3 regions of the Aeromicrobium sp. P2_G6 genome follow, and region 2 is predicted to be linked to each of the others. Evidence: predicted binding sites of a transcription regulator. Region 2 holds the regulator's gene; each other region holds the start of a gene.

Region 1 (7,559 bases), on a different contig from region 2:
AGGTGCCGCGCTGCTCGCCGGCTTCCTCGTGCCGGTCGCCGCCGCGGCAGGCATCGGCATCATGACCGTCGCGTTCGTGACGGTGCACCGGCGCAACGGCTTCTTCATCTTCCGTGAGGGCGAGGGCTATGAGTACGTCATGACGATGGCGTTTGCGCTGACCGCGCTCGCCGTCCTCGGCGGCGGGCAGGCCTCGCTCGACCACGCGCTCGGCCTGGACCTCGACGGTGTCGCGATCGGCCTGGGCGCCGCCGCAGCGGGAGTCCTCGGCGCGGCCGGGATGCTGGTCACCAGCTGGCGACCAGTCCGTACGCCTGACTGAAACCCAAACTTGGCACTCAGGGTCGCCAGCGGTGGTTGCGTTTCCAGGTGTCGGAGCCGGGTGGTTTGTATTCGGGGTAGCTGTCGACCGGTGACATTCGAATCGCCCAGCCATCGTGAACGGTGCGGTGGTGGAAGGGGCAGATCAGGACCCCGTCGTCGAGTGTGGTTTGGGAGCCGTCGGCCCATCTGGTGCGCCAGTGGTGGGCTTCGCACCATTCGGGTGGCCTGTCGCAGCTGGGGAAGGTGCACCCGCCGTCACGGTTGTCCAGGGCTTGTTTCTGGGCCTTGGTGAAGACGCGTTGCTCATGTCCGTGATCCAAAGGGAGCGATTTGCCGTTGAACACCTGCGGGATCATGCCGAGCCGGCAGGCCATCTGCCGGGCCTGCCCGGCGGAGATGCGGGTGCCGGTGGACAACGTGGCGGGCTTGATGCCGGCGACGAGGGTGTCGTAGTCGAACCGGACCATCAACGTAGCGCCAAGTCCACCTTTGCCGGGGAGCTGATCGCCGGGCAGGTGGTTGCACAGCTCGGCGAATCCCATGCCGAGGCGGTGCCGGTATTCCAGGTCTTTGTCGTAGTAGGACTCCGCGGCCGGGGTGTGGTCGTGGAGGTGGTCGCGGCGGGGTGCGCTGATGGCYTCGATCGCRGTCTTGAGCATGTCGGCCTGGGCTTCGGGGATSCGGAACCCGCCGCGGCAGGTSCCGTCGCCGTCGTTGACCATCCAGAACTCCGAACGCCGCCAGGCGTCCTTCTCCTGGTCCTCCAGCGTTTGGTTCTCGATCTGGTCGACCTGGGGCTCGGGTTTGAACTGGTCGGTGATCCGCCTGGACCGCGACCGCAGGTCCTTGAGCGTGTATCGGCCGGCGTCGCCGATCAGCGTGTCCTCACAGGCCTGCTTCTGCTCCGGGGTGGTGTCCTCAGGCAGGTCGGCGACAGCGGAGGCGATGATCGCCGCCTGCGCCGGCCCGATGTCACCGCGGGCCAGTGCGTCCCCGGTCGCGGGTGCGCGGTCGAGCTGTTTGGCCTGGTTGATCAGCCCGTCAGCTGCCCGACGGTCACCGCCGAACGACCCGGCCAACATCGCCCCGGTCGACGACGCCCCGGACGCCTTGGCCAACCCGGTCTCGTCCAGCGCCCGGGTGACGGCCATCAGCTGGGCCTTGACCCGTGCCTCGACCCGCATCAACCGTTCGGCGCACTCCCGCAACACCACCGGTTCCAGACCCGACCACCCACCGACAGGCATCCGATCCAACGCACCCTCGATCTGCTCGACCGCACCCACCAACGGGTGCAGGAGCGACACGACCGGAGCAACAGACACAAGAAGCCTTCAGACCGTACGGGCAGGGAGTCATCATCAACCTTGGGGCCCACTGAAGGGTTCTCACCCGATCCATTTCGTTCCGGATCGGCGCATTGACAATGCTACGGCAAACCGGCGACATTGTCGAACACCTGTTCGAATGGTGAGACGATCGGGCAGATCAGCCGACGGGGGTGGTGGGTGCGAGGTGCGCATGCACCTGCGACACCGAGGCTGCGCCCTCGCCGCTGGCCGACGCGACCCGCTTCATCGAGCCGGACCTGACGTCGCCGGCGGCGAAGATGCCCGGCGTCGTGGTCTCGAGCGGTGCCGGTGGCCGCCCGTCGACCCACCGGTCCATCGGGATCTCCCGGCCGGTCAGCACGAAGCCCCGCTCGTCCTGGACCACCTCCGGCGGCAGCCAGCTGCATCCCGGATCGGCTCCGAGCAGGAGGAACAGCCCGCCGGCCGACATCCGCTCGGTCGTCCCGCCCGAGTCCTCAAGGTCGATCCACTCCAATCGCCCGTCACCGCCGCCGTCGACGACCTGCACGCCGGTGCGCACGGTGATGCGTTTGTGGGTCGCGATCTCGTTGATCAGGTATGCCGACATCGTCGCCTCGAGACCCTGGCGGCGTACGACGATCGTGACGCTGTTGGCGAACCGTGCCAGGTGGATCGCCGCCTGACCGGCTGAGTTGCCGCCACCGACGATGAACACGTCACGGTCCTGCATGTCCCGGGCGACACTCGTTGCGGCGCCGTAGTGCACACCCCGACCCTCGAGCTCCTCGAGCGCATGGACGCCGAGGCGGCGGTAGGTCACGCCGCACGCCACGAGTACCGTGCGCGCGCGCAGCGTGCCGCCGTCGAAGTCGACCTCGTGGACATCGCCGACGCGGAGAGCCGTGACGGCCCGACCGGTGTAGAGCCGCGCGCCGAAGCGCGTCGCCTGCACGCGCGCCCGCAACGCCAGCCGCATGCCCGAGACGCCGCGCGGGAAGCCGAGGTAGTTGCGGATCATCGAGCTGGTCCCGGCCTGCCCCCCGATCGCCTCTGACTCAAGGACCACGGTCTCGAGCCCCTCCGACGCCCCATAGACCGCCGCGGCCAACCCTGCGGGCCCGCCGCCGACGACGAGCAGATCGGCGATGAAGTCGTCGCCGAGGTCGGTCGGCGTGCCGTAGAACGTCGCGGCGACGGTGCGCTCGGTCGCCGCGGTGACCGGCTCGCGGCCGAAGGCGCGCACGATCGGCAGCGTCGTGTCGCCGTCGATCGAGGCGATCAGGTCGCGACCCTCCTCACTGTCGGGGAGGAACCGTTCGTACGCGATGCCCATCCGGTCGAGGAAGTCACGGATCCCGGGGATGGACGACTGCGTGCCGTCGTCCACGATCTGCACGCCTGCGACCACCGGCGCCGTCGCCGACCAGCTCCAGTCGGAGAGGTACTCCGAGATCGCGGTGTGGAACTCCTCGTCACGGGCGCCCTGCGGGATGATCAGGTAGGTGTCTAGCCGGCCCTGGCCGAGTGCAGGCCTCAGCTCGTCGAGCGCCGCGGCGAATCCCTTGGCCGGCACCAGGGCGACCCGCCGGCTCGTCGGCGACGCCACGCGGAGCTTGTCGAGCAACGGCAGCGCACCACCCTCGAGCGAGTGGTCGACGGCGACCAGCGCAACCTGTCGGCCCTCGGACATGAGATAGCCCTTGAGCGCGTACGCCTCAGGGCCGCCCTCGACGACGTGCAGGTCGTAGTCGCGGGCGTACCGGCTGGCGAACTCATTGGCCAACGAGGCGTGGTGCTCAGGGGTGGCCACCACGAGGATCACGGGGTTGCCGGGCGTGGACTCCGTCATGGCGTGAAACTACCCGACCCGGTCGAACTCTCGGCCTCCCGGTCAGACCGTCACGACGAGCTTGCCGCCGCCATGACCGTTCTCGAGCGCTCGGTGCGCCTCGACGATCTCGTCGAGGGCGTACGCCCGGTCGAGCGGGACCTGAGCGTCCCCCGCGGCGACGGCGTCGAGGTAGTCCTGGAGCACCGCAGCCGGCAGGTCGCCCGCCTCACCCGAGTAGCCCGTGAGCCGTACTCCGCGCGGGAGGTAGTCGATCGGGTAGAAGTCGCGGACGGTCCACTCGTTCGACAACATGCCCGTGAAGCACACGACCCCGTGCACCCTGACGCCGCGCAGCGTGTCGGGCAAGGTCGGCGTGCCGACCAGCTCCAGCGCCGTGTCGACTCCGTCCGGCGCGATCGCGCGCAACTGCGCGGCGACATCTCCGTCGTCGACGATCACGTGGTCGACGCCGATCGCGGTCAGCGACGCCGCTCGTGCCGGGTCGCGAGTCGTCGAGAACACCGTCATGCCGCGCTGCTTGGCCAGGATCGCCGTCGCCATCCCGACCGACGAGGTGCCGCCGCGGATGAGGATGCTCTGACCGGGCTGCGCGTCGAGCCCGACAGTCAGTGAGCCGTACGACGTCTGGACCATCTCGGGCACCGCGCCCAGCGTGGCCCAGTCGAGCCCACTGTCGAACGCGATCACCTGCTCGGCTGGTACGCAGGTGTACTCCGCATAGCCGCCATCGAACTGACGGCCCATACCGCCCATCATCGTCACGACCTGCCGGCCCGGCTCGAACTCGCCGCCGGGACAGGCGGCCACGACGCCTGTGGCCTCGATGCCGAGGACCCTCGGAAACGTGACCCCCTCGGCAAGGCCGAGCCGCGTGTGCAGCTCCGAGCGGTTGAGACCGAACGCCTTGACCTCGATGAGGACCCATCCGGGCTGGGGTGTCGGCACCGGCAGCTCACGGATCACGAGCGCCTCGGGCGGTCCAGGCGCGTCCAGGACGACCGCGCGCATCGTCTCAGGCATCGTCGCCGGCCTTGGCCGTGGCGGAGCGCAACGTCGCGAGCGTCGACGCCAGCCGGTCGAGCTCCTTTGCGGAGATCAACGATCCCAGCCGGACGTCGAGCTCGTCCTCGTACGTCACCGTGGCCTTGGTCAGCAGTCGGCTGCCGGCCGGAGTGAGCTCGATGATCGAGGACCTGCGGTCACCCGGATTGGCCGTGCGGCGCACGTGACCGGCCGCTTCGAGACGATCGACGAGCTTGCTGGTGCCGCCCACCGAGATGACCATCTCTTCGGCGATGTCGAACACCCGGCAACCCTGCCGGGCCGCGATGATCTGCAGGGGCTCGAAGTGGCTGAGCTGCAGGTCGTGGTCGGCTCGAAGCCTCGCGTCGACAGCGTTCCACAGGCCGATCTGGTAGCGGACGAGGTCCGTGAAGACCGTGGAGAGATCGGTCATGCCGCCCCACCAGCATTCCGCGTAAGTATATTCCTTGGAATCATGTTTGCTACGCTAGCACATACATTCCATGGAATCTATTGCCGGAGGCACCATGAACCGACGCAAGCTCGCCCAGCTCATCTTTGGCGCGGCACATCTCGACGTGTGCACTGCCCTGGCGTTCCAGGAGTCCCAGAGTCCAGACGATTCGGTTGAGGTGGAGGTCGACCGATAGTCTGTCCCGAGCGTTGCCGCGGCCACCCACTCCCCTTGGGCCGAGGCACGTCCCAGCACAGGAGCCCTCCCATGCGGATGAGCAAGATCCACAAGATCGTGGCCACCGGCGTCGTGACGACCATCGCGACGGCGGCCGTGCTGACGTTCACCCGTGGCGACTCCGCGACAGCAAACCGCTTCGAGTCACTGCCCGTGACCGCCAACGACTCGCCGCTCGTCGGCGGCCGTACGCCCGGCGCCACCACGAAGCCGACGCCCACCCCGAGCAAGACGACACCGTCGCCTGACAGCGATCCAGTCGTCCCGGCGCCGAAGCCCGCGGCCAGGACCACCAAGCCTTCCACGGCAACGACCAAGCCTCCGGCGCCGACGACGAAGCCGTCGCCGTCACCGACGCCGACCCAGAAGAACCTGCTCGAGATCCTGCTGGGCCAGTAGCCTCGCTCAGCCGGCCAACCTCGGCGTCATGCGCGCCGCGTACCACTGCGGCCACTCGGGGTCTTTCGCGGCGATCTCCTGCTCGCGGGCGGCATGCGCGGCTGCAGCGTCCTGCAGTGCGGCTGCTCAAGGAGTGCTCGCGCCCCGGCTGCACCCAGACGTACGTGGACACGTCACGGGGCGGCCGACGCGAGTGGTGCGCGATGGAGACGTGTGGCAACAAGATGAAGGCCGCGGCCTATCGCGCCCGCAAACGCGACGAGTCACGGGCGACTGCGACGCGCTAGACCTTCGCCGCGACGGTCCGGGGCGGACGGAGCACCAGGATCGCGATCGCCAGCAGCGCGAGCCCAACGATGCCGTCCAGCCAGTAGTGGTTGCCGGTCACCACGACGACGATCAGGATCGTCACGGCATACAGCGGCGCCAGCCAACGCCAGGGGCTGCGCAGGCACAGGATGACCGCGATCGCGATGAGCGCGGCCCACGCGACGTGCATTGACGGCATCGCCGCCAGCTGGTTCGTGAAGCCCGTCCCGGGCCTGCCGGCGTATGTGCTCTGGCCGAACTCCGTGCCGGTGTCGACCATGCCGAAGCTCGGCTCGAGCCGCGGCGGCGACAGCGGGTACGCGATGTGGCCGACCAGCGCGAGACCCGTCGTCAGGATCAGGACATTGCGGAACCAGCGGTAGGCGTCCCTCCGTCGTGCGTACAGGAGGACCAGCGTGCAGACCATCACCGGGAAGTGGACGTACTGGTAGATCGCGTTGATGACACGGACCGCGGTGTCGGACTCGAGGAACCGCTCCTGCAACCGGGCCTCGCTCGGCAGCCGCATCGAGCGCTCGAAGGACCAGACGTCGTCAGCGTGCGCCCGGGCGACGCGCTCCGTCCCTTCGAACACGTGCCGGCAGAGCAGGTAGGCCATCCACAGGCCGACGACGAGAAGAACCTGACCCGCGGCCTCGAGAACTGTTCGCCCGCGACCCGCCTGGCGCGCATCAGCAAGCCCCGCTGAGCCCCGATCGTCGGAGGAAGGACCCCGCAACCTCACGCGTCACGTCCTTTCGCCCCGGCAGACAGCGACAGCCTATCCAGCCGTCAGGGCAGCCGTGGGCGTACGGATGAGGATCAGGCAAGTGCACGACGGAACGCGTCGATCCGCATGGCCCAGATCCGCTGTGACAGTGCCGACTGAGGGGCGACGAGCTCCGTGGCGTGGAACGCTCCTGGGTGCACGTGCAGCTCGACGGGTACGCCGGCGCGCATGAGCCGCTGGGCGAACACGAGGTCCTCATCCAGGAACAGGTCGACCGTCCCCACATCGATGAACGCCGGTGGCAGGCCACTGAGGTCGGCGGCCCGGGCCGGCGCGGCGTACTGGTCGGCCTCCTGCCCGCCGAGGTACCACTCCCACGCCTCGATGTTGCCGGCCCGGTCCCAGACACCGATGTCGGTGATCTCGTGGCTTGACGCCGTCTCGTTCCGGTCGTCGATCATCGGGTAGATCGGCATCATGAACGAGAGCGCGGGACCGCCGCGGTCCCTCGCGAGGAGTGCTGTGGCCAGCGTCAGGCCGCCTCCGGCACTCGCACCGTAGATCGCCAGCCGCTCGGCGTCGACGCCCAGCTCGGCCACGTTCTTCGACAGCCATTCCAGGCCTGCGTAGCAGTCCTCGACAGCGGCGGGATAGGGATGCTCGGGCGCGAGCCGGTACTGCACGGACACTACGACGGCCCCGACCTGCTCGCAGACGAGCTCGGCCGCGGGGTGTTCGTCGTCGAGGTCACCGAGGACCATGCCTCCGCCGTGGATGAAGTAGATGCCCGGGAGAGGTCCGCTCGCATCGATCGGTCGATAGACCCGGACGGTGATGTCTGGCGCGCCATCGGGTCCGGCGATCGAGATGTCCTCGTGGGTGACCCGTGGGTTCTCCGGGATCTCGAGCGAGGCCAGC
Region 2 (7,314 bases):
TGACGCCGCTGAGGAGCGGGAGCGTGAGGCGACGCGATCCCGGCAGCCCACGCTCGTCGAGGTCGACCTCGAAGTCCGGCAGCAGCAGCTGCAGGTCGGCGTCGGCCGCATCAGCCTTGCCGGAGTCCGCCAGGAGCCGGCGAGCCGCGGTCTCGATGTCGGAGAGGTCGTCAGCGGTCGTCGTGCCGACATCGCGCACCTCGACCGACCAGCCACTGCCGGCACGAGTGCCGACCACCAGGTACGTCATCGCTTGCCTGCCTTCTTGAGTCGGCGGGCGCCGAGCCTGCGCACCCAGGGATCGACGTGGAGCGCGACTCGCGGCGAGAGCGAAGCGGTGCGTGCGACGACGCCTCGCCACGCCGGCAATGTCTTGTAGACCCGACCGGTGCCGAACATGTCGACCAGCTCGCGTGCCACCTGCGGCGGGGTGAGCAGGACACCCGCGGCCAGCGCGGCGCGTACGTCACCCTGTGCGTCCATTGCGGCGACCATCGCGGTGTCGACGCCGTCTGGGCACACAGCATGCACCCTGATCTTGTCGTGGCGGAGCTCGGACGCAAGCGACGTCGTCAGCGACAGCACCGCGGCCTTGGTCGCGGCGTAGACGCTGAGCCCCGGCACCGGCGCGTGAGCGCTGAGCGAGGCGAGGATGCCGATGTCGCCGCCGGTCACGCCGCCCTGGTCACGGAACGCATCAGCGGCCGCGCGTACGCCCCACATCACGCCGAGCACGTTGACGTCGACCATCGCGCGTACCTGGCCGACCGACAACGCCGTCAGATCGCCCTCGGCGAGCACACCGGCGTTGCACACCCAGGCGCCGAGCGGCGCGAGCTCGCGGGCGCGCGCGGCGACGTCGCGGTTGGCCTCGGGGTCGGTCACGTCGAGGCCGAGGCCAACCGCAGCGCCGATCTCCTTGGCCGTGAGCTCTGCGGCATCGGCGTCGAGATCGGTCACGATGACCTCGAACCCGCGGCCCACCAGCTCGACGGCGATGGCCCGCCCGATGCCCCTCCCGGCGCCGGTCACGACAGCTGAACGAGGTCTTCCGGGCTTCACGAGGGGCTTCGACACGGGACCAACGTAGACGTCACGACTCGCGACACGCCATCGAACGTATGTTTGATTGGCCGCGTGATCCGGGTTACTCTTCCCGCATGACCGATGACCGCAATGCCGATGTCACCGAGCTCCCCGACGGGCCCGCAGACTCCTCCGGGCTGACCGCTCGGCAGCGCAAGGTGCTCGAGTTCCTGCGCGACGAGATCGAGAAGCGGGGCTACCCGCCCAGCATGCGCGAGATCGGCGCAGCGGTCGGACTGACCAGCACGTCGTCCGTCGCACACCAGCTCCGCGCCCTCGAGGCCCTCGGCTACGTCAAGCGCGACCCCAACCGTCCGCGCGCCCTCGAGATCTTCCTGCCCGACGTGATGGCAGCTCGTCGCTCGATGAGCAGCGCCACCGAGAGCACGTTCGACGAGACCGGCATCGGCGACGCACTCCCCCAGGCCACCAACGTCCCGCTCGTCGGCCGCATCGCCGCCGGTGGGCCGATCCTGGCGACGGAGCAGGTCGAGGAGATCTTCCCGCTGCCCAAGTCGCTCGTCGGTGACGGCACGCTGTTCCTGCTCGAGGTGTCCGGTGACTCGATGATCGACGCCGCGATCTGCAACGGTGACTACGTCGTGATCCGCCAGGAGCAGACCGCCAACAACGGTGACATCGTCGCCGCCCTGCTCGACGGCGAGGCCACGGTCAAGACGTTCCAGCGCAAGGACGGCAACGTCTGGCTGCTGCCGCACAACGAGGCATACGACCCGATCGACGGCAACCACGCGACGATCCTCGGCATCGTCACCGCCGTCCTCCGCAAGGTCTGACGCTTCCGGCCCCTAGCGACGAAGTCGCGGGAGGGAGCGCCAGCGACCGAAGGGGCGTACGGCAACTCGCCAGCCTGTGGATGGAGTCCAGCGCGTGTCGCCTGGCTCGGCGATGATCCGCCGATGGGCTACTTCTACGTCTTGCTGTGCGCTGACGGCACGTTCTATGTGGGCAGTACTCGCGATCTCCTGCGACGACTCTGGGAACACCGTCAAGGTCTCGCTGCCGACTACACGCGTACGAGGTTGCCGGTAAGGCTGCTCTACTTCGAGCAATACGAGCGGGTGTCGGAGGCATGGGGCCGAGAGCGGACCGTGCATGGTTGGACCCGCAGCAAGAAGAAGAAGTTGGTAGCGACCGGTCCCGGTGTCAGGGTCGAGGACGAGTCGCAGCTGATGTGAAGTTCATCGATCGCACAGGCGAGTTCCTACGCAAGCCTTGAACCTCACCGCCCTTCGCTCGCTCGTTCCTCGCTCGCTCCCAGTCGGCCGCGGGCGGCCTCCTTAGGGAACGGAGCGACGTCAGACGGGGTGGCTCTGGCGGGCGTTCCAGGCGCTGCTGACCATGTCGATCAGCGAGTGCCGCATCGCCCAGCCAAGGTCGCGCGTGGCGAGCTCGCCTGACGCCACGATGCGAGCAGGGTCGCCGGGGCGGCGGTCCACGACCTCGGGCTCGAACGCGATGCCGGTCGCCTCGGCGACCGCCGTCATGATCTCCCGCACCGACACCCCGTCGCCGCTGCCGAGGTTGTAGACCGGCTCGAGCTCGTCGCCCGCGAGCAGCTTCTGCGCTGCGACGACGTGCGCTTCGGCCAGGTCGGCGACGTGGATGTAGTCGCGTACGGACGTGCCGTCGGGCGTCGGGTAGTCATCGCCGAAGATCCGCGGCGTACGGCCTTCGAGCAGCGCCTCGATGACCAGCGGGAAGAGGTTGTGCGGGCTCGTGTCGTAGAGGTCAGGGACAGCCGAGCCGACGACGTTGAAGTAGCGCAGCGACGTGTGGTGCATCGGGAAGGCACGAGCCGCGTCGCGCAGCAGCCACTCACCGATCAGCTTACTCTCGCCGTAGGGCGACTCGGGCGCGGTGCGCGTCGACTCGGTCACGATGTCGACGTCGGGCGTGCCGTAGACCGCGGCGCTGGAGGAGAACACGATCTTGTCGACGTCCGCCTCGTGCATCGCCTGGAGCAGGCTGACGGTGCCCTGGACGTTCTGCTCGTACGTGTGCAGCGGTCGCTGCACGGACACCCCGGCGTACTTGAACCCGGCGAGATGCACGACGGCCTCGACCTCGTGCTCGACCATCTCCTTGGCGATGAGCGTGCTGTCGAGGATGTTGGCGTCGATGAACTCGACCTCGTCGGGGACGAACTCCCGGTGCCCGCTCGAGAGGTCGTCGACAACGACGCAGTCGAGGCCGGCGAGCCGGAATGCCCGGACGATGTGCGAGCCGATGTAGCCGGCGCCGCCGGTGACGAGGACTGTCATGACGACAACCCTGTCAGAGCCGTGTCACCCCTTGAAGCGGAGGGTGCCAGCGCTGTAGGAGTGGCCCGCCGTGACGCTGATCGAGTGCTTGCCGGTGAACGTACGCCCGATGCCGCGCCACGAGTCGGAGTTGACCGAGATCGTCCAGGTGCCCGACGGCAGGCCTGCCACGTAGAAGTTGCCGCTCCTGTCGGTCAGGTCCGTACGGATCACACGCTTGCCGTCCGACGACGACAACCGGACCATCAATTCCTTGTTGGTCTTGCCACCGGCCCGCGACACATGGCCGCGCACGATCGCGCCCTTGCGGACGGTGTGGGTCACCACGGTCTTGGTCTGGCCGAGGGTGCTGTCGAGGTTGAGTGTGTTGTCGTAGGTGCCCGCGCCGAGCGCCTTGCAGTAGCCGCGGTACATCCAGCCTTTGTAGCCGCTCGGCGGCGTCTTGCGGACGTAGCCCATCGCGACGGACTTGGCGTACTCCTCCTTGTAGCCGGCGACGGTCTTCCAACGCTCCGCGCCGCGATCCTCACCACTGAAGTAGGCGTTGTTGTCCGGGTAGACACTCGGATACCAAGCCGAGCACGTCGTGCGCCGGCCCATCTCGACCCAGTACTTGCCGGGCGGAACGTTCTTGATCGCGCTGGCGCCGCTGGCGTTGCCGGAGGTGTTGACGCTGCCTCTTGCGACGACCGGCGAAGACAGCACCGGGATCCCGGGGATCTTCTCGCGCAGGGTGACGTAGCGGTCGCCCGTGGTCGGCGAGAACCCGCTGAAGGCACCATCGATGTTGACCGAGTTGCCGCTGAGCTTCACCTGCGGGTTGTACACGAGCTGGCTGCCGGCCGTGGGGATCGACAGGAGGTTGGCTGCGGTCCGGCTGCCGTAGTCCACCACGTCGAGGCAGCTGCCGAAGCCCGTGCCGCCACCGTTCGGCGTGTTCCACGTCTCCACCCCGGCGGAGGACGCCCGCACCATGTAGCGAGGGACGCCGGCATAGAGCGGCAGGAAGTCGATCCGGTAGGCGCCACTGCTGCTGCTCGTGGTCTTGCCATAGATGTTGCCGCAGGACGGGAAGTCGTACTCGCGCAGCGTCTTGTAGTTGGTGGAGTAGACCGGCGGGGGCGCGGCCACGGTGACCTCGGCCGAGCCGCCGTTGATGCTGTCCGTCACGGTGCCCGCGATCGAGCCGTACGAGAAGTTGGCGTCGTAGTCGCCCAGCTTGTTGACCCGAATCGTCGAGCCCTCGTCGAGGTAGCGTCCGCCGCTGGCACCGCCATCGCCGCCGCGGTAGTACCAGGAGCGGAACGTCCCGTCGCTGTCGTGTCCGCTGATGCGCAGCTTGTAGGGAGCGGAGCTGGTGTTGTTGGTGCCGAGGGCGACGTTGAACGAGTAGTTGCCGCCTGTGTCAGGGATTTCGGCAGTGCGGACGACCTGGGTGTTTCCGCCCCTGATCGTGCGCACCAGCTCGACCTTGACGCCGGTGGCCTCGTGTCCGTCCGGGCCCTGGACGGCCCCCTTGAGCTGCTGGTAGGGCAGCAACGTCTCGGTCTTGACGCCGTAGGTGCGCGTCTTGTCGCGCGGGTAGTCCTGGTTGACGACCAGGACGGCGTTCTTGTAGAACACGTCGCCGAGTGCTGTGCCTCCGGTCCACGGGTATGCGGCCTCGCTCGTGCGTACGGCCACCTCGACCGTGCGGGTGGCACCAGCGGGCACGCTGTAGTAGCGCGTGCGGGTGCTCGTGCTGTTGAACGAGAGCCTGCCCTTGCAGGTCTTGGTCGCCCAGCACTTCACCGAGACCTTGCCCAGGCCAGACGTGTTGATCGCGATGATCTTGGTGGACACAGCCACGTCATAGGTCGACGCCTCTGCGGGAATCGCCACAAGGGTCCCGAAAAGTACCGCCGGGAGGGCGAGCAGCAAGGCAGGCAGGCGCAGTTTCATGGAGTTCCCAGGCGTCGACGGCAGAAGAGAATCTGCGACAGGCTATCAAACTTCGCCACCCCTGACTGCATGCCACGCTCTGCGAGCTTCGCAGCGTTGAGTCAGCCCTTGGCGGCCTCGTCGAGGCGACGCAGTGCGGCCAGGGCGGTCCCGCGATCCGTCGTGCGCCACATGTCCGGCAGCGAGGCGGCGAGGAACGACCCGTAGCGTGCCGTGACGATGCGCGGATCGAGGATCGCGACGACTCCCTTGTCGGTCGCCCGACGGATCAGCCGGCCAGTGCCCTGCGCTAGTAGCAGCGCGGCGTGGCTCGCGGCGACGCTCATGAAACCGTTGCCCCCGCGCTTCTCGACGAGCCGCTGGCGCGCACTCATCAGAGGGTCGTCCGGCCGCGGGAACGGCACGCGGTCGATGATGACGAGCTGGCACGTGTCGCCCGGCAGGTCGACGCCCTGCCACAGGCTCAGGGTGCCGAACAGGCACGTGCTCGGCGTCTCCGCGAAGCGGCGGGCAAGCTCGGGCAGCTGCGCATCGCCCTGGCACCAGATGTCGATGTCGGGCAGCCGCGTGCGTACCTCTTCGGCAGCCTTCTCAGCCGCGCGTCGCGACGAGAACAATCCGAGCGTACGTCCGCCGGCTGCCTCGACGAGCGCCGTGATCTCGGCGAGCTGCGCCTCCTCGAGGCCGTCGCGGCCCGGCAGGGGCAGGTCGCGGGCGACATAGAGCATGCCCTGCTTGCGGTAGTCGAACGGCGAGCCGACGTCGAGGGAGATCCACGAGTCGTCGCCGGGCTCCAGGCCGAGCGAACGCGCGACAGGATCGAACCCGCCGCCCAGCTTGAGCGTCGCGCTGGTCAGCACGACGGTCTTGTCGCCGAAGAGCTTGTCGCGCAGGCTTGCCGACACATCGATCGGCGCGATGTGGAGCTGCTTGTTGCCGCGGTTGTCGCTCATCCAGAGCACCTCGGTCTCACCCTTGGCGGCCATGCGCTCGGCGATCTTGCGGACGTCGTCGACCATGCCGCGGGACTGCTGCCGGGCGGCGTCGGGCTCGCCCTTGTCCTTCTCCTTGGGGAATGCCGAGAGGCACGCCCGGGCCGCATCGCGTACGAACGCCAGCACCTCGCGCAACGGCTGCGGCGGGTCGTCGATGCGGCCCTCCTCGGTGCGGGCCAGGACGTCGGCCAGCGCGTCCGACGCGTCCGTGAGGTCGTCGGCCTCCTTGCCCTCGACCTGGACGCGGGCACGTCGCGCCGCCCGTTCGACGAGGACGGGGTCGAGCTCGTCGGTCGACGCCTGGGTGACGCGTGCCGCGAGCTCGTGGGCCTCGTCGACGATCACCGCGTCGTACTCCGGCAGCATCGGCACGCCGTCGATCGCATCGATCGCCAGCAGGGCGTGGTTGGTCACGACGAGCTGGGCGGTGTGCGCGTCCTCGCGGGCTCGCTCGGCGAAGCACTCGAGGGCGTGGGCGCAGCGCGAGGCGCCGAGGCACTCACGGTGGTTGACGCTGACCTGTCGCCAGGCCCGTTCGGTGTGAGCGGGGGCGGAGTCGCGGTCGGCCATGTGCGCGCCCTTGGCCTGCTCTTCGGCCCACTCGCGCAGCTCGAGCACCTCGGCGCCGAGCGAACCCTCCGGCACCTCGATGAGCGTGCCCTGATCATCTGGAGCGCCTTCGCGGATGCGGTGCAGGCACGCGTAGTTGCTGCGACCCTTGACGACGGCGTGATGCGGGACGATGTCGAGCGTCGCCCGGGCGGCGTCCTTGAGCGCGGGGATGTCGCGCTCGACGAGCTGGTGCTGGAGGTTGAGCGTCGCCGTGGCGACGACGACCCGTTTGCCGTGCAGCAGGCTCGGCACGAGGTAGCCGAGTGACTTGCCGGTGCCGGTGCCGGCCTGAACGAGCAGGTGCTCACCGCTCTCCAGGGCGTGCTGCACCGCCTCGGCCATCTCGATCTGGCCGGGCCGGTCCTCTCCCCCGACAGCCTCCACAGCGGCATGGA
Region 3 (7,559 bases), on a different contig from region 2:
CCCCGTCGTCCATGGCGATCACGACGTGTGTTGCGCGGTCGGTTTCGCGGGTGGTGAGGGTGGCTGTGGTGTCGCGTGTGGTTCCTGCGGCGGTGAGGATGTGCACGTTGCGCCGGGGGGTCATGAGGTGGCCACCGGCTTCATAAATGTGACCCAGTGAGTGCGGGCGGTCTTGCCGGAGCGGTGTCCGACGATCGGCGCAAGGGGTGTGAGGGCGAGGACTTCGCGGACGGGTATCTGGGTCTCGTTCCACTTGAAGATGAGCACGCCGTTGGGCCTCAGGACGCGGAAGCATTCGGCGAATCCGGCCTGTAGGTCGCCCTGCCAGTGGTCCCGGTCAAGGCGTCCGTACTTCTTGCCCATCCATGCGTTCTCACCCACGCGGACGAGATGTGGCGGGTCGAAGATGACGAGATGGAAGGACTCGTCATCGTGCGGCAAGTCGCGGAAGTCCATCTCCCGGTCTGGCGCAATGGTCAGCGTCCGGCCATCACAGAGGATGTGTTCCTCGGTGCGGATGTCTCCGAACTCGACGCGCGGATCGGCCTTGTCGAAATAGAACATCCGACTACCAGATGCCGGGTCTAGAATGTCTGCCGCCATCACTCGCTCACCCCTCCCGCAACCGACTCCTGCGCCTGTGACGACTCGTGCCGTCTGCCAGCGCGTCTTGCGTCTTCGAGGTCGACGGGTGGTCCGAGCGGGCCGCAGGTTGAGCATGTGGCGATGAAGTGGGGGTCGAGTGGGTAGCGGTCGACCTTGCGACGGGTGATGGTGTGCTCAGACATCGGGGGTCACCGCCTTGGCGCGGGCGATGCGGGCGTCCTGTATGGCCTGCGCGAATTCGGGCGTGCCCATCGCCGCCACCTTGACGCCCGCCGCTTCAATTGCCCGTGCGATCTCCCACGCCACCTCCGCGCGCGTCTCGGCCCGCACTCTCGCCAGCGCTGCGTCCGGATCTGCGACGGCATTCCGGATAGATGCTCCGATTCGCCACTCGCGCCAGTTCGGTTGCGCGTCGTACCAATCCGCGAGCGCCGCCACTGCCGCAACCTTCGCCGCGTCCGACCGTTCGAAGGCGCGAGTTTCGTTCGAGGACTGGTCGATCTGGCGTGCGGCTTCGAGGTCGGCTTCGGTTTCGTGGGTGCTCATATCGCCGCCTCGCGAAAGCCGAAGCGTCCGTCACACGGACCGGTATGCGTGCCCCAGTCGGACCGCTCAAGGGTGGGACCACACCAGTGCGGTTCGGTTGGATCGGTCGGCAGCAACCTCGGCACGTTCGGATAGATGCCTTGGTACTTCTCCATCTGGACCGAGAGGTTCTGAGCGACGGCGATGATGTCCATGTCGTCCCACGGCAGGTCGTACACGCTTCCGGGCCACCCACTGATCGGCAGGCCGCTGGATTCAAAGCATGCACGGATGAAGCAGTCGCGCACGTCGCGGTAGGTCAGACCCTCTACCAGCGTCTTGCCACGCTCGCCCATGTCTGTGTGTGGCTGGCCGTCATAGGGTCTGTCACGGTCCAGATGCGCAGCCATACTGCTGGGCGAAAGGCCCTCCATGATTGTCGGCAGGTCTTCGATGCCGAACTCTTCCGCGCTCATGCTGCACCGTCCGCGATCGAGTCAGCGTTCGACTTCAGGTCTGCGAGATCCGCGTCATCCCACTCGGCGATTGGCTTGCCGACGTGTGCTTCGAGGTTGCTCTGGGACACGTTGCGGCCTGCGAAGTAGTCGACGGCTTTGGCTGCACGTTCGGCTGTTGTTTCGAGTGGCGGGGATGATGGGGCGTCGGGCAACGGGTCGACGACGTGCGGTGCTCTCTTGCCGCGGGTGACAGTGAGCGCCAACTTCAGCGGCTTGTCGATGTGCGACAGGGCTGCGATCTTGATGCCCCCCACGACAACGCCGCCGAATTTCACGTCTGGATCGCCTACGAGTTTCATGCGCCGGCCTGCGTACTCAGACGCTTCCGCCCCCCATGCTGCGACGAGTACGCGACGCATGCTCTTGGATGGCTTGTACGGGCGGCCAGGGAACTCAGTCAGGTGAATCTCGACGGGCTGCTCCGATGACCCAGCCTTGACCTCGGTGATGGTGACGACACGCGCCACGCCGGCTGCGTAGTCATCAAAGTTCTGCTGGTCACTGCGTGGCGCCGTGGTTGCTGTGATGTCCATGGTCATGCTGCCTTTCGCTGTAGGTGGTTGAGGCGCCTGCATTCGCGGCAGCCTCGAGTGCCTTTCGGGGAGACGTAGAGGTTTTCGCCAGCTAGCGGGTGTCCCCGATGGCACTGGGTCTTGCGCTCAGGGCCGCCCCGCTTGAGCCCTCGTGCGGCGCGTTCTGCCCGCCTGGTTGCGAGGCGGACCGGTCTGCGCTTCAGCTCTCGTTCCTGCACGCAGGCACGGCACTTGCGGTGACCCTTTGCATTGACGACCGTGTTCCCCGCGTTGTACTCATGACCCTGTGGGCAATGAGTAATGAGGGCCGTGGCGCGCTGGATGTTCACGCGCCGGGTGACTGCCTCTAGGTGGTCAGGGTTGACGCATCGACGATTGCGGCACAGGTGGTCGATGTCGTAGCTATCCGGGATCGGGCCGACGTGATGCTCGTATGACCATCGGTGCGCCATATCCCTACGCGGTGTCGCCTTCGTGGCATCTACGGCGAACGAACCATAGCCACCCAGCGTTAGCCCACCGATCCACTCAAGACACCCACTGTCGGCAAGTGCGACCATGTCTGCGAATCGATCGACGACAGGTCGTGCGACAGGCCCGGTGCGGTCCTGAATTGGTCGGAGTGGTTCACCCCGGCGCTGCATGGCCCCATGCGGGTTGCATAGGCCACGGGCGTTATGCGCCCTGCCGCATCCGGGGTACGAACAGATCGGCGCGTACTTCCGGGCGGTCATGCTGGAACCTGGATGTCGCCATTGATACCCGCGATCTCTTCGGCCTCGTACAGGCTCCAATTCGGCAGGTCGGTCGCGTGAATCTCCCGATCGAAACCAGGCCAGTCGTCACGCTCGAGGCAGGTCGCATACGTGCTGATCGCCTTGTCGACCAACATGTCGCCGATCAGCCGATCCTTTTCGGACAGTTCGAGCACCGACACGAAATGCGGTGCGCTCTTGCCGACAGCGACGAACGTGAATGTCGGGTCGTCGTAACCGAGCAGCTTGAGAACGCGGCCATAGAACGCGCCCGCAAGGTGATAGCGGTACTCGGCAATCTCACGGTTGAACGAACGCGGATTCGCACCCTTGGCCGTCGTCTTCAGTTCGCCGATGCGTGGTGCGCCAATGTCGGGGAGTGTCAGCCAGTCGAACCGCGCCTGTAACCAGATGCCGGTGCCGGGGTCTTGTACGAGCGCCGACACCTCAGCGCGACCGTTCGTGAAGATGGACGATGCGAGCGGCGACGAATGAACCGCGAGCGCCATTGCTTCAAGGTTGCGCACATCCTTACGCAGCATCGGGTGACGGGCATTGGCATACGACTCAGCCTTCGCCTGCTGTGATTCCTTCGTGCGCCAGGAATCGAAGTCGTACACGTCGATCGTCTTGAACTCACCCTCAAGGACGAGCTCGTGAACCGCTTGCCCCTCATCAAACGCCGTCTTCTCGGTGCGGTTCTCCTGCTCCCACTTGAACTCGGCGGGCGACTTCGTGACCAAGCACTTCGCCATGGATGCCGATAGTGGCTTCGGGTTCGATCTGAGGCCACTGTGGTAGGCCGCGTTCGGGACGTCCTCGTGCAGTCCGGGTTCGAAAGTCATAGGTTCTCCTCAAGTCGGGCGTCGCGTTCTTCGTCGTATCTGCGGTCGTCAGAGCAAGCCAGGCACTCGGACCGCGGCAGGCAATCTGGGCATTCGTCGGGTTCGCAGACCCAGCACTGGTCGGCAGTGCAGGCATCTGGGCTGTGACACGTCATGCGGCCCTCTGTTGCATCTCGCTGGCAACGTGCTGGCAATACGCGCGTCCAAGGCTGTGACACCACGGGCATGTCGGCGGCTTGGACCAGCCGAACAGCACGCGGTCATTGGCAGGCTTCTCGAGGTAGCCGATGCCGCATGCGAGTGAGAAGTCAGGCAGGCAGATGTGTGTGACGCCGGCCGTTGTGTCGTCGGCGAACAGGTCGAGTTGCATCACATCGGCCTCCGCAGACACGTCCAGCACGCGAGCACGATGAGTGCCATGAGTCCGCAGATGACACCGGCCGCGTTGTAGTAGTCGGCGGTCATCACAGCCCCCACGCGAACCTGTACGCGAGTCGCCAGAGGGTGACGATGGCTGCGGCGGTTGCGATGCCAGCGACGATGATGGCGGTCATCCGACACTCGTTTCGGGGTCGCGGCCATAGGTGCGCTTGTCCTGGATGCGCCCGTTCTTCGTGCGGATGTAGAGCTCGCACGCATCGCTGTTGTTGTTGAACTCGGCGAAGACCTTGCCCAGCACCTCGCCGATCGCGATGGCCTCAGCCTTGGTGTGCGTGACGGCAAAGACTTTGCCGTTGATCCCGTAGTCGCCGAACGGTCGAACGACCCATGCTTTCCGGTCGCCGTCGTGGTCGACGACGAGGTCGATGCCCGCACTCATGCCGTCACCCCAGCGTGCTGCGGCCACGGGACCAGCGGGTACGACTGTGCGCACCAGACGACGTGCGCTGCTTCCTCGGCGAGATACGAGTAGTCACCATCAGCGTGACGACCGCGTGCGATGTGACGCCCCTCGTAGCCTGCGTTGCCGATCGCGAACAGGTGGTCAACGAGACCTGAGTACGGTTCGCTGTGTCGAGCTTCTGTTGCGGTTGATGCGTCGGCGGGGATCATGAGGCACGCAACTCTTCGTAGGTGTAGAGCCGCGCGGTCTGGTTGGTGAATCCTGCAACCTCGCTGATTGCTCTCTTGATGCAGGATTCGCGGGCGCACGTCACCTGCGACATGTGCGCTCCAGTGATCGGCGGGTGCGGGTTGTTCGACACGATGCCGACCCACTTGGACTGAGCGTGTGGACAAGTCATTGCTAGACTCCTTCTTGTATGGAGCCCGGTCGGTTGATGCGATCGGGCTTCTTGCTGTTGGTGAAGTAGGCACCTGCGGCAGGGCCAGGAGTTGTCGCGCACTCGGGGGAGGGTGGAGTGCCGACGACCCCGCCGCAGGGCGATCAGGTGCGGAGTCGATACATCCGCTGCGGCTTGCCCTTGTTGTGACCCTTGGCGTCGTCGTTGACCGTCCATCCGTCGGCAATCAGGAAGCCGTTCTTGCCAGCCGCTCGACTCCAGAACGCGGAGTAGCGGCGAGGCTCGATGGTGAGGCCGTGCTTGTTGGTCAAGCGCTCTCTGACGACATTGGGGTCCACGCGCCAGATGATCCTGATGACCGGATCGTTGTAGTCCGGCACGGCGGCACTGCGAGCGGCGAGGACGAACGACAGCCAGTCCTCATCACTGCGCCAGTCATTCGCGACCAGATCGACAGTCGCTTTCGTCTCACCCTCGATCGGCGCCGAGGGATACGCCTCAGCTTCCGCGTCGGCAATCGCGTCGAACAGGTCCGGTGTCTCGATGGTCATGAGGAAAGTCCCATCGCCGCCATGCGCGCCGCAGTCATCAGTTCGCGAGCGCGATCGTCCATGTAGATCGCGTGTGCAGCGTCGGGGAAGTCGTCCTCGACAGACGCCCACAATTGGCGCGCACGGTGATACGGATCAGTCTCTGAGCTTCCCTCGAAGAACTCGTCTGCCGTGACACGACCGTTGGCCTGCATGATGAACAGCACGGCCCTGCCCTGTTGCGCACTCATGCCACGCCCCCCAACGCAGCAATCCACGCCGCATGTCGCGCGTCCTCATCAGCGAGCATCCGATCGAACGCCGCGTTGATGACGGTGGCCGTGTCGACGATTTCGGCGATCGTTGCGTCGAGGTCGGGGGCGGTCATGCGAGTAGTCCTTCGGCTCGGAGGGCGTTGACGACATCGCGGCCACAGTCGAGCGCGAGTGCCTGATCAATGCGGTCGTTGTCGTCGAAGTCCTCACCTATTGCTGTGGTGATCGCCCGCGCCACAACCTCGACCGGATCGACTGGCGACGTGTTGCGCTTACGTGCGTCTGATGTGGATGCGGCGGTCATCGGGGATCACCGGCCCTGTCGACGGCGGCGAGGAAGTCGCGAATCTGGTTGCCGGAACGTGTCAGCATCGCGCCGTCTGAGAACTTCCTCATGTACTCGCGCAACTCGTCCAGCGCGGACGTTGGGACGGCGGTCGCGGGAGTGAAGGCGGTGACCAGATCGTGCGACCAAGAGCCGATGGTGCCGCCATCAACAACCGTCTTGCGATTCTTGAAGACACCAAGAACGCGGCCGGGAATTCGCGTGAAGTTCGCTTGCCCAGTGTCGCTGACCTCCAGCCATCCCAACGTCGGCTCGGTCGGCAGGTCCACGGCGGGTGCGGGACGGTCCAAGAGGTAGTGCTCCACCTCCGAGTTGATGTCGACATCCTTCTTCGACCTCCACGGCTGCCCGCTGCCAGACGCGGTGTAGGTGACCTCGTACTCGGCGTCGAACACCTTGTACTTTGCGACGATCCGATCACCCTTGCGGATCTCGGAAACCTCGATCGGCGTCTTCATCGCGCACCGCCACTAGGACGACGCGACACAATCCAAGGGCAGACGATCAACCACGCAGCGACGAGGAAAGCGCACATCTCGTAACTCATGCCGACACCTGCGCGATGCACTCGTGGCTCTCATCCCACGCTGCGGACTTCGACAGCCACTCGTCGAGGCTGCCCGTGAACATCTGCACCGAGCCACACACCTCGCACCCTTGCGACCACGTGCGACTGGCAATCGCGGCTTCGAGTTGCGCACGGGTGGATGACTCGAAGGTTGCTGATGCGCTGCGGACCTGGATGCGGTCGGCTACATCGGTTGCAGGGAGTGGCTTGGGTGCGTTGAGGCGGCGCTGGAGGGCGGTCATGAGGCTTCTCCAAGCTCGGTCAGGTACTCGTCACGGATTCGCTGCGACTCGGCAGCAACAGCGGGGCGGTGGTCACGGGCCGTCAGGTCACGATTGGCCGGCGGCTGGTGCTTGCCGATTTCCTCGCGCTCAACCGCAACGGCTTCGTCCCACGGGAACGGGCCGACGACTTCCATGTGATCGACCAGTGGGTACCAGCTCGAGGTGTCGTAGAAGCCGCCGTTCGGATTGCCCTGGTTGCGTTCGTGGGCGCGAAGGCGAGACTTGGGATCGACTGAGCGGCCGATGTAGACCGCGTTGCCATCAGCGTCGTTGAGGAAGTAGACGTAGTACTTGGCGGTCGTCAGGTCGCCGTACTTGCGCTGCCACCGTGCCTCGCGGTCTGGGTGCCTGTGCCACGCGAGCGAGGCTTTGGTCTGGCTCATGAGTCGTCCTCGCTTCCGACGCGAACAAGGGTGCGAAGCCACTGCTCGAGGTCACTGGTGAGGATGCGGATGGATCGCCCAACGCGATGCGCCGGCAGCGCTTGCTTGTTGATCGCGTCACGAATCGTCGTCTCGCTGATCTCGGTC

The links. Region 2 encodes LexA, which represses DNA repair genes until DNA is damaged. Its sites were predicted from a motif close to TCGAACANNTGTTCGA; they were not measured.
Region 1: a site for LexA is predicted at 1,776-1,791, ahead of AC1DVU_RS07405 (HNH endonuclease signature motif containing protein). Genes of this name have one in related genera too.
Region 3: a site for LexA is predicted at 2,735-2,750, ahead of AC1DVU_RS00840 (HNH endonuclease signature motif containing protein). Genes of this name have one in related genera too.

The regions. Positions count from the first base shown of each region.
Region 1 covers NZ_JBFUFH010000002.1:197,952-205,510, reverse strand. Annotated here, with positions in the region: gene AC1DVU_RS07410 (DoxX family protein) at 1-322, shown strand, start outside; gene AC1DVU_RS07405 (HNH endonuclease signature motif containing protein) at 339-1,649, opposite strand; gene AC1DVU_RS07400 (NAD(P)/FAD-dependent oxidoreductase) at 1,813-3,486, opposite strand; gene AC1DVU_RS07395 (zinc-binding alcohol dehydrogenase family protein) at 3,529-4,509, opposite strand; gene AC1DVU_RS07390 (MarR family winged helix-turn-helix transcriptional regulator) at 4,502-4,945, opposite strand; gene AC1DVU_RS07385 (hypothetical protein) at 5,240-5,602, shown strand; gene AC1DVU_RS07380 (CGNR zinc finger domain-containing protein) at 5,719-5,889, shown strand; gene AC1DVU_RS07375 (phosphatase PAP2 family protein) at 5,886-6,656, opposite strand; gene AC1DVU_RS07370 (alpha/beta hydrolase) at 6,734-7,559, opposite strand, start outside.
Region 2 covers NZ_JBFUFH010000004.1:373,852-381,165, forward strand. Annotated here, with positions in the region: gene AC1DVU_RS15255 (hypothetical protein) at 1-250, opposite strand, end outside; gene AC1DVU_RS15260 (SDR family oxidoreductase) at 247-1,077, opposite strand; gene lexA (transcriptional repressor LexA) at 1,161-1,883, shown strand; gene AC1DVU_RS15270 (GIY-YIG nuclease family protein) at 2,007-2,285, shown strand; gene galE (UDP-glucose 4-epimerase GalE) at 2,406-3,371, opposite strand; gene AC1DVU_RS15280 (hypothetical protein) at 3,396-5,312, opposite strand; gene AC1DVU_RS15285 (ATP-dependent DNA helicase) at 5,414-7,314, opposite strand, start outside.
Region 3 covers NZ_JBFUFH010000001.1:163,491-171,049, reverse strand. Annotated here, with positions in the region: gene AC1DVU_RS00860 (class I SAM-dependent methyltransferase) at 121-606, opposite strand; gene AC1DVU_RS00855 (hypothetical protein) at 781-1,152, opposite strand; gene AC1DVU_RS00850 (hypothetical protein) at 1,149-1,607, opposite strand; gene AC1DVU_RS00845 (hypothetical protein) at 1,604-2,188, opposite strand; gene AC1DVU_RS00840 (HNH endonuclease signature motif containing protein) at 2,185-2,634, opposite strand; gene AC1DVU_RS00835 (PD-(D/E)XK nuclease-like domain-containing protein) at 2,913-3,782, opposite strand; gene AC1DVU_RS00830 (hypothetical protein) at 3,934-4,182, opposite strand; gene AC1DVU_RS00825 (DUF2188 domain-containing protein) at 4,333-4,629, opposite strand; gene AC1DVU_RS00820 (hypothetical protein) at 4,832-5,026, opposite strand; gene AC1DVU_RS00815 (hypothetical protein) at 5,170-5,577, opposite strand; gene AC1DVU_RS00810 (hypothetical protein) at 5,574-5,783, opposite strand; gene AC1DVU_RS00805 (hypothetical protein) at 5,804-5,944, opposite strand; gene AC1DVU_RS00800 (hypothetical protein) at 5,941-6,135, opposite strand; gene AC1DVU_RS00795 (hypothetical protein) at 6,132-6,635, opposite strand; gene AC1DVU_RS00790 (hypothetical protein) at 6,721-6,987, opposite strand; gene AC1DVU_RS00785 (GIY-YIG nuclease family protein) at 6,984-7,412, opposite strand; gene AC1DVU_RS00780 (helix-turn-helix domain-containing protein) at 7,409-7,559, opposite strand, start outside.